Regions from separate parts of the Shinella sp. R2-11 genome, predicted to be linked through region 3. Evidence: riboswitches for the same ligand, from Rfam matches in the RefSeq annotation. Region 3 holds a riboswitch; each other region holds the start of a gene.

Region 1 (2,190 bases), on a different contig from region 3:
ACCGGGCGTCGTGAACAGGCTATAGGGCTTGGATGACCTTGCGCAGCGCCTCGTCGTTCGCGCCGAGCATCAGCACGTTCTTCATCGCCAGCTTCGGATCGTCCGTGCGGAAGATCACGCCGTTGCCGCGCACCGTGCGGTCGATCCTGAGGCGGCCTTCCTCCTCGGCCGGCGCGATGGCGACGGCGAAATACATGCGTCCGGGCTTGCGCGAGATGCCGGCGAAGAACTGTTCCTCGTCGCCGATCTCGGCCAGGAAATTGGCCATGTAGAAGGCCCATTGCACATTTTCGAATTCCGCGAAGCGGCTGTTGGCGACGGTGATATGGCAATAGCCGAGATGCGGCGTCTCGGCGAGCGTGCGGTGGAAGACCAGCTTGGGAAAGCGGATCGATCGGTGGAAGCCGTTGATGCGCTCATGGGTGATGTCGCCGGCGCGTTCCAGCTTGCGGCCGGTGCGCTCGGCCACTTCCTCATAGCTGAGATAGCGCTTCTCGCTCGGGCTCCAGGCGATGCTCCGGTCGATGCGGCCGGTGCGCAGGAACTCCGTATGCACGGCGGATCGGGGCGGATTGGCCCGCTTGAAGGCGACGGCGTCGTAGTACCGGAATTTCGTCTGCTGCACGCCTCGGGTACTCCATCCACGCGTCCTGTCCGGCAAAAGTTTATGGAAACGTCGTTAAGTATTTCTTTCATTCCGCGACGTCGCAAACCCGTAAGGAATATGGTCGCAATATGACAAGGGCCGCCGCTGCGGCGCCGATGGGCCGAAAGCGCGGGAAACGCCCGCGGATTTGAAGCCTATCCATATGAGATATCAGGTAAAACAGAGGCCGCGGGTGCCGACCTCCCTGGCTGTGACCTGTCGTCAAATCAAGAGGCCGTGTCGTTTTCCGGCATGCCGTGCGGGCGCTCTTGCGCTTAGATAGGTTCACTCAAGGCGTCACCCTCGGCAGAGGGCGCGAAAATTGGGAAGCCGGTTGAAATCCGGCGCTGCCCCCGCAACGGTGTTGGAGGCGCGGAAAGCCCGACGGAGGAAGGATCCGGAAGGCGCCGCGACAGTCCCAGGAGGGACGCTCCTCAGCCCGGAAACCAGCCTGGAGGAACGATCGTGACGGCTGCGGCGGGCGGCCGGGAAGCGTGCAGTTCCGGGCTTGGTCCCGGGGGCCGTCTCCTTCCGTACGCCTCGGCGAATTTGGATATCTGAGGATCCCGGCATGGACATTCGCAGCGACGTGCTCCGCAAGCTCAAGAACCGGCGCGAAGGCTACAGCCTCGAGCAGGCCTTCTACACCGACCCCGATTACTACAAGCTCGACCTGGAGACGATCTGGTACCGCGACTGGCTGTTCGTCGGCCACGATTGCGAGATCCCGAAGGCCGGCAACTATTTCACCGTGCAGATCGGCGACTATCCCGTCGTCATCACCCGGGACCGCTCGGGCACCGTGCGCGCGCTGCACAATTCCTGCCGCCACCGCGGCTCGCGCGTCTGCACGCAGCACAGGGGCAGCGCCGCCAAGCTCGTCTGTCCCTATCACCAGTGGACCTACGAACTCGACGGTTCCCTGCTCTTCGCCCGCCATATGGACGAGACCTTCGACAAGAGCGAGCATGGCCTGAAGCCGGTCCATTGCCAGACGGTCGGCGGCTACATCTTCATCTGTCTCGCCGAGGACGCGCCGGACTTCGCACCCTTCGTTTCGCTCGTCGAGCCCTACATCGCCCGCCATCGCCTCGGCGAGACCAAGGTCGCCTTCGAAAGCACCATCGTCGAGAAGGGCAACTGGAAGCTCGTCTGGGAAAACAACCGCGAGTGCTACCATTGCGCGGCGAACCATCCCGAGCTCTGCCGCACCTATCCGGAAGCGCCGAGCGCGACCGGCGTGCAGGGTGCGCAGGACGATCCGGAAATCTCCGGCCACTGGGCCAAGTGCGAGGCCGCCGGCCTGCCGAGCCAGTTCCGCATGTCGCCGACCGGCCAGTTCCGCGCCGCACGCATGCCGCTGATCCAGGACGCCGAGAGCTACACCATGTCCGGCGCCCGCGCCGTGCAGCGCCCGCTCTCCAACGACGTGCTGGAAAACCATATCGGCGCGTTGCTGCTCTTCCACTACCCCACGACGTGGAACCACGTTCTGGCCGACCATGCCATCACCTTCCGCGTGCTGCCGCTCGGCCCCGAGCTGA
Region 2 (2,190 bases), on a different contig from region 3:
TGGTCGCGCTCGTCTTTCCGGGCGACACCAACCATCACGGCACGCTCTTCGGCGGCGCCGGCCTTGCCATGATGGATCGGGTCGCCTTCATCGCGGCGACGCGCCATGGGCGCGTGCCCTTCGTCACGGCCTCCTGCGAGCGCGTCGATTTCCAGGGGCCGGCCCGTGTCGGCGAGCTGGTCGAGCTCGTGGCGCGCGTTGCGCGTGTCGGCCGCAAGTCGATGGCGGTGGACGTGGAGATGATCGCCGAAGACCTGCTCGGCGGCGCCCGGCGGCTCTGCACGCGCGGTGCCTTCAACATGGTCGCGGTGCCCGAGGATAAGGCGCCCGGCTGGCGCCTGCCGCCGCTCGGCGACGCGCCCGCCGAACCGGCCGGCGGGCTGCGGGCGAGCGACATCGTCTTCGCCGACCAGGCCAACAGCTTCGGTCGCCTCTTCGGCGGCGAGGCGCTGGCGGCCATGACCAAGGCCGCCTTCGTCGCGGCCACGCGGCACAGCCGCCGCATCGCCGTGCTCGCCGCCTCCGAACGGGTGGATTTCCGCGCACCCGTCGCCGTCGGGTCCATCGTCGATACCGTCGCCGAGGTGGTGGAGGTCGGGCGAACCTCCATGACGGTCGCCGTCGAGCTCTGGTCGGAGGACCTGATGAGCGGCCGGCGTACGCTCACCGCGAGCGGCCGCTTCGTCATGGTCGCCGTCGACGGCAGCGACCGGCCGGTGCCGGTGGCGCGCAATGAAGCCGTGGAAAATCCATCATAGCCGTTGACGCATTTTTTACCTCGTCTACTATATCTTGTGTTCGAGGTTCCTTCGATTCGAAAGGATGGAAGGCTAAGACGGGAATCCGGGGTGGCCATGATGGCCGCGTCAATCCGGAGCTGCCCCCGCAACTGTAAGCGGCGAGCATTCGTTCGATGAGCCACTGGGGCGCAAATGCCTTGGGAAGGCGGACGGATGCCGCGACCCGCAAGCCAGGAGACCTGCCTCGAACATGAACGTCCACGGGCGGGGTGTCCGGATGGCGAGCGTTGGGTCGCGCAGAATGCCGCCCGCCGTCTCCCCCGATCCCCCGCGAAATGCCTCGGGGTGAAGTCATGTCGATCGTGTTGCCAGTCCATCCGCGCGAGTAGGCGGCGCCCCGCGTCCGGCCGTCCGTAGACGGCCGCCCTTATCACCGAGAACGTATCGAGCGGCCATCGGCGGATGGCCGGGCGATATCCCATGCCCGATCGAAAACGAGGAAAGCCATGTCCATCACCGTCTACTCCAAGCCCGCCTGCGTCCAGTGCACCGCGACCACCCGCGCGCTCGACCGCCAGGGCATCGACTACCACGTCGTCGACATTTCCGAGGACGCCGATGCCTATGCGCTCGTGCAGGGTCTCGGCTACCGTCAGGTCCCGGTCGTCATCGCCGGCGAGCAGCATTGGGCCGGCTTCCGCCCGGACATGATCAGCGCGCTCGCCTGAGGAGAAGGCGGTGGGGGACCTCGTCTATTTTTCCAGCCGGTCGGAGAACACCCGGCGCTTCGTGGAAAAGCTCGGGGTCGAGGCCCTGCGCCTGCCGCTCGACGCCGCCGGTGAAGCCCCGCAGGCCGACCGGCCCTTCGTGCTGGTTTCGCCGACCTATGGCGGGGGCGGGGAGAAGGGAGCGGTGCCCAAGCCCGTCATCCGCTTCCTCAACAATCCGCGCAACCGCAGCCTGATCCGCGGCGTCATCGCGGCGGGCAACACCAATTTCGGCGCCGGATATGCCGTCGCGGGAAACATCATCTCCGCGAAATGCGCGGTGCCGTTCCTCTACCGCTTCGAGCTGCTCGGCACGGATGAGGACGTCGACAATGTCAGACAGGGACTGGAACGATTTTGGACACGATGAACGCTTCGACGCCGCGGGATGCGAGCGAAAAACCGCCTCACGCTTTTTCTCATCCTGCGGGAGATAAGCCGGCGAAGGCTCCGGAGATCACGGCGCTGGATTACCACGCGCTGAACGCCATGCTGAACCTCTACGACGAGGAGGGGAAGATCCAGCTCGACAAGGACCGGCAGGCGGCCAAGCAGTATTTCCTCCAGCACGTCAACCAGAACACCGTCTTCTTCCATAATCTCAGGGAGAAGCTCGATTACCTCGTGACCGAGGGCTATTACGAGCAGGAGGTGCTGGACCAGTATTCCTTCAACTTCGTGCG
Region 3 (2,190 bases):
GGATGAAATCGTCGGCGACGGTGCAGCAGATGCAGCCGTTGGTGAGCTCGATGATGTCGTCCTCGGTGCAGGCCTCAGCGCCGCAGCCCTTCAGCACGTCGCCGTCGACGCCGAGGTCGCCGAACTCGTTGATGATGAGCGCGATGCGCTTTCCGCCGGCATTCTGCAGGAGGTTGCGGATCATCGTCGTCTTGCCCGCGCCGAGGAAGCCGGTGATGACGGTGGCGGGAATTTTCTGTTGCAGCATGGCTCAACCCTTCATTTTCAGCGGCAGTCCGGCCGCGATAAAATAGACTTCAGGCACGAGGGCGGCCACCTGTTGGTGCAGCCGCCCGGCATGGTCGCGGAATTCGCGCGCCATGCGATTGTCAGGCACGATTCCAAGGCCGACCTCGTTCGACACGAGGACCAGCCGGCCGGGGGCGCCAGCGATCGCGGCGAGAAGGCCGGAAAATTCGGCGGGAATGTCGCGCTCCTCCAGCATCAGGTTCGTCACCCAGAGCGTCAGGCAATCGACGAGCACCGCGCGGTCTTCCCGCGCTACCTCGCCGATGCGTGCGGCAAGGGCCAGCGGCTCCTCATGCGTCCGCCACCCGCCGCCCCGGTCTTCCCGGTGTTTTGCGATGCGCTGGCGCATCTCGTCGTCGAAGGCGCGGCCGGTGGCGATGTAATGGCGTTCGAGGCCGGTCCCGGCGACCAGCCTTTCGGCGAATGCGGATTTTCCCGAACGCGCTCCGCCCAGCACGAGCACGGCTCCGCCGTGAGGAACCGTCATCGTCCAGCGTTCCGGAAATTCATGTCGAAAGTGACCGCCATCGCGGCGGCCTCAGGCAGGCGCGATGGCAGGAGGCGCGCACGCGGCCCCGGCCGGACCGGCCCGGAGCCAAAGGGGTGATGTGGATAGCGCCATGACAACCTCCGTTCAGGCACAGGGGAAAAGCTCCCCGGATCGGGCGACATGCCCTCTGTCGGATGGCAGGTTTCCTGGCTCGCGGCGTCAGGTGCCAAGGCACCGGCGGAACGCTCTCACCTTCCCGGGCAGGCTTTGCGAAAGGCGGACGATTCGTAGAGATAGAGGCGTCCAACCCCGGCTTATCGCAAAAGAGCCCAGTGGCTTTTCCGATGGTTCTCCGGCGCCTTGTCGGGGTGGCACCATGCCGCCCCGCACGCCGTCGGTTCCATCGGCCGATCGTTCCTCGCCACTCTACAGTCGCGGGGTCGGCCGTGATTGCGGCGCCCGATCTGGGTCCACCGTGTCACGTTCCCTTCTCTCCCGGGCCGGTTTGCGGCCGTCGGGAACCATCCGATGGTCGGATGATTAAGCGTGCCCCGCCGCCAAGTCAATCGAGCGGCGGGCATAAGAAGCCCTTGTGCCCCGGCCTCAATAGCCGGGGATGATCACCACGCCGCCACGGCGATTGTAATAGCCGTCGTCGCGGTAGTACGGCCCGTCATAATAGCCGTCGACGGGGCCTTCCAGCATGTCGTATTCGCGCTGCCGCTGGTAGCGCCGCTGGCGGGTCTGGCGCGCCTCGGCATATTGCGCGGCCTCGCGCAGCACGCGGTACTGCTGGCGCGTGAGATAGCCGCTGGCGCGATAGCCCGACGCGCCCTGCCAGGCGGAGATCGCCGCGCGGGTGCGCGGACCGAAGACGCCGTCGGCGCCATAGGTGTTGTAGCCGAGCGCGCTCAGCCAGCGCTGGGCCTGGGCGCGCAGCGAGCGGTCCATATAGGCCTCGCGCGGATCGACCACGGGCTGCTCCACGGCCTTGCGCTCGGTGTCCGCGGTCGCCGTGCCGGTTTCCAGCCGCTTGGCCTTCGAGAGCGCGGCAAGTCGCTCGCGGGCATCCGCGAGGAAGCGGCCGTTCGGATAGGCCGCGATATAGGCGCGGAACGCCTTTTCGGAACCGTCGAGCACCGCCTTCTGGAACGTCTCCTCCTCGCGCCTGGCGTCCTCCGCCTTGCGGGCTGCGACGCCGCCGTCCTGACCGCCGGCGGCTTCAGCCTTGCCGGCATTCGCCGAGGCAGCGCCGCCTTCGGCCTGCTTGCGGGCGGCAGCGGCTTCTTCGGCGCGCTTTTCGGCCTCCTTGGCAAGGCGGGCGGCTTCCGCGGCCTTGGCCTCAGCATCCGCCGCCGCTTTCGCGGCCTCGGCCTTCAGGCGCTCCACTTCGGCCGCCTTCTCATCGGCAA
Region 4 (2,190 bases), on a different contig from region 3:
ACCGCATCGAGCTGTTCCGGCGCCCGCGCGAGGTCGACATGGAGACCGGCGACCGGCAGCGCGGCGGCAGCCGCAAGGTTGTCGCCGAGCGCACCGAAATAGGTCGCCAGCAGGATCTTCAGGCTTGGCGCCGCCTCGGCGAGGCGATCATAGGCGACCGCAAGGGCGTGGCGCTCGCCTTCGGTGAGGTCGAGTGCGAGGATCGGCTCGTCGACCTGCACCCAGTCGGCACCGGCGGCGGCGAGGCGTCCGAGCAGCTCCTCGTAGACCGGAAGCAGCCTCTCAAGAAGGTCGAGCGGCTTGAACGTCGAGGGCCGCGCCTTGGCGAGCTTCAGGAAGGTGACCGGGCCGAGCACGACGGGCCTTGTGTGGATGCCGAGCGCCCTCGCCTCCAGGAAATGATCGACGGGCTTCTGCGAAGTCAGCGTGAAGACCTGATCCTCCGAGACTTCCGGCACCATGTAGTGGTAGTTCGTGTCGAACCACTTGGTCATTTCGAGCGCCGGGACGCCGTGGCCGTGGTGGGCATGGCCGCAGCCGGCATTGCTGTCGCCCTCGCTGCCGCGCGCCATGGCGAAATAGACGGAAAGCGGCACCGCTCCGCCCTTCCAGCCATAGGCGGCCGGGATCGCGCCGACCATGACGGCGGTGTCGAGCACGTGGTCGTAGAGGGAGAAGTCGTTGGAAGGGATCTTCGTGATCCCCCGGTCACGCTGGAGCGCCCAGTTCTCGGCGCGCAGCCTTGCGGCCGTTTCGAGGAGGTCGCTTTCGGCGATCTTGCCGGACCAGTAGCCCTCGAGGGCGAATTTCAGCTCGCGGTGGCGGCCGATGCGCGGGAAGCCGAGAGTGGCGACCGGCAGAGTTCGATGTGACATTGTCATACCCCATTGGTTCGTGGGGGCATGGGTAAGCGGACGCGTGCGAGGACCGCCGCTGTCGGGCGGGTCGCAGCAACCACCGGGACACCCCGCCCGTGGACGTTATTTGTCTTGGCAGGTCTCCTGGCTCACGGGTCGCCGCCGCTGCCCGTCTTCCCAGGGATTTCGCCCCAGTGACATCGTGGACAACGGCTCGCCGCTTACAGTTGCGGGGGCAGCTCCGGCATTGCCGACGGATCGACGCACCGGATTCCCTCTTAGCCCTCGGTCAGGCAAGCCTGTGCCGGGGAACCATGACAGGGGGATTTCGTCCGAGAACGGGCGGAATGTCAATAGACATAAAGAAATCTTTATATCTTTATTTTCCCGAATGATGCCTTTGGCTGGCGCAGAACGTCACCAGGAGCCGCGCTTGCGCAGCCATGCGGCCGACTTGTCCAGCCCGCCGAAGGGGAAGACATGAATCTGAGTGATGGGACCCGGCGTCGCCGCGCGCCAGCGCTCCTCGACGGGGCCGACGACCGTTTCCGGCGAATAGCCGGCGGCAAGCGCCATGAGCCCGCCGCCATGCCGGGTCAGGACGGAGAGGGAGTTTCCGATCCCGCACATGGTTCCGTATTTGATGAGCGTCGTGATCTTGGCCGGTCCCGCGACGCCGAGATGGATCGGGATGTCGATGCCGGCGCGCACCAGCCCGTCCGCCCAGGCGATGGCCTTCTGCGCGTCGAAGCCGAACTGCGTGACGATGCGCAGGCGGGCATCCGTCCGCTCGGCGAAATCCAGCTTGCGGCGTAACGCTTCCAGCGCGACTGCGTCGGTGAAATCGGGGCTGCCCTCGGGATGGCCGGCAATGGCGAAATCGCGGATGCCGAAGCGGTCGAGAATGCCCGTTTCCAGAACGTCGAGCGAGGACGAGAAGGGCCCGGCCGGCGGCGTGATGCCGCCGCCGACCACCAGGACGTCCATGACGCCCGCCTCCTCTGCGAGGCGGCCGACGCGCCGTTCCAGCGCATCCCGCGAGGCGATCCGCCGGGCGGCGAGATGCGGCACCGGCACGCAGCCGGCCTCATGCAGCCGGCGGGCGGCCGCCAGCGTTTCCGCCTCGGTCTCCGGCGCGCCGATATCCGTCAGGTAGACGCGCACGCCCCGCGGCAAAAGCGTGACGAGGTCCGCGACCGGCGGGACCTGTTTCGGCAGGGCTTCTATCGAGGCTGGAAGCCGTCCCGTTTCCGTTCGCACCTGTCCGATCATTCTCACGCTCATGCCAGTTGAAGATAATGGCCTGCTATGGCGCCATTTTCCGGAAAGCGCA

What was found. Region 3 has a riboswitch for cobalamin ahead of cobU (bifunctional adenosylcobinamide kinase/adenosylcobinamide-phosphate guanylyltransferase). Riboswitches for the same ligand answer to the same signal wherever they lie in the genome.
Region 1: it holds a riboswitch for cobalamin, as region 3 does, so the genes downstream of both, ACZ1A1_RS22520 (aromatic ring-hydroxylating oxygenase subunit alpha) here and cobU (bifunctional adenosylcobinamide kinase/adenosylcobinamide-phosphate guanylyltransferase) in region 3, are expected to answer to the same signal.
Region 2: it holds a riboswitch for cobalamin, as region 3 does, so the genes downstream of both, nrdH (glutaredoxin-like protein NrdH) here and cobU (bifunctional adenosylcobinamide kinase/adenosylcobinamide-phosphate guanylyltransferase) in region 3, are expected to answer to the same signal.
Region 4: it holds a riboswitch for cobalamin, as region 3 does, so the genes downstream of both, metE (5-methyltetrahydropteroyltriglutamate--homocysteine S-methyltransferase) here and cobU (bifunctional adenosylcobinamide kinase/adenosylcobinamide-phosphate guanylyltransferase) in region 3, are expected to answer to the same signal.

The regions. Positions count from the first base shown of each region.
Region 1 covers NZ_JBVAPC010000011.1:31,913-34,102, forward strand. The annotation lists gene ACZ1A1_RS22510 (diguanylate cyclase domain-containing protein) at 1-14, shown strand, start outside; gene ACZ1A1_RS22515 (DUF6656 family protein) at 20-625, opposite strand; cobalamin riboswitch at 922-1,115, shown strand; gene ACZ1A1_RS22520 (aromatic ring-hydroxylating oxygenase subunit alpha) at 1,218-2,190, shown strand, end outside.
Region 2 covers NZ_JBVAPC010000001.1:314,096-316,285, reverse strand. The annotation lists gene ACZ1A1_RS01560 (acyl-CoA thioesterase) at 1-758, shown strand, start outside; cobalamin riboswitch at 785-1,001, shown strand; gene nrdH (glutaredoxin-like protein NrdH) at 1,247-1,468, shown strand; gene nrdI (class Ib ribonucleoside-diphosphate reductase assembly flavoprotein NrdI) at 1,479-1,877, shown strand; gene nrdE (class 1b ribonucleoside-diphosphate reductase subunit alpha) at 1,874-2,190, shown strand, end outside.
Region 3 covers NZ_JBVAPC010000002.1:601,896-604,085, forward strand. The annotation lists gene cobW (cobalamin biosynthesis protein CobW) at 1-247, opposite strand, end outside; gene cobU (bifunctional adenosylcobinamide kinase/adenosylcobinamide-phosphate guanylyltransferase) at 251-775, opposite strand; cobalamin riboswitch at 958-1,319, opposite strand; gene ACZ1A1_RS07585 (peptidoglycan-binding domain-containing protein) at 1,382-2,190, opposite strand, start outside.
Region 4 covers NZ_JBVAPC010000001.1:317,808-319,997, forward strand. The annotation lists gene metE (5-methyltetrahydropteroyltriglutamate--homocysteine S-methyltransferase) at 1-875, opposite strand, end outside; cobalamin riboswitch at 975-1,189, opposite strand; gene ACZ1A1_RS01570 (methylenetetrahydrofolate reductase) at 1,275-2,129, opposite strand.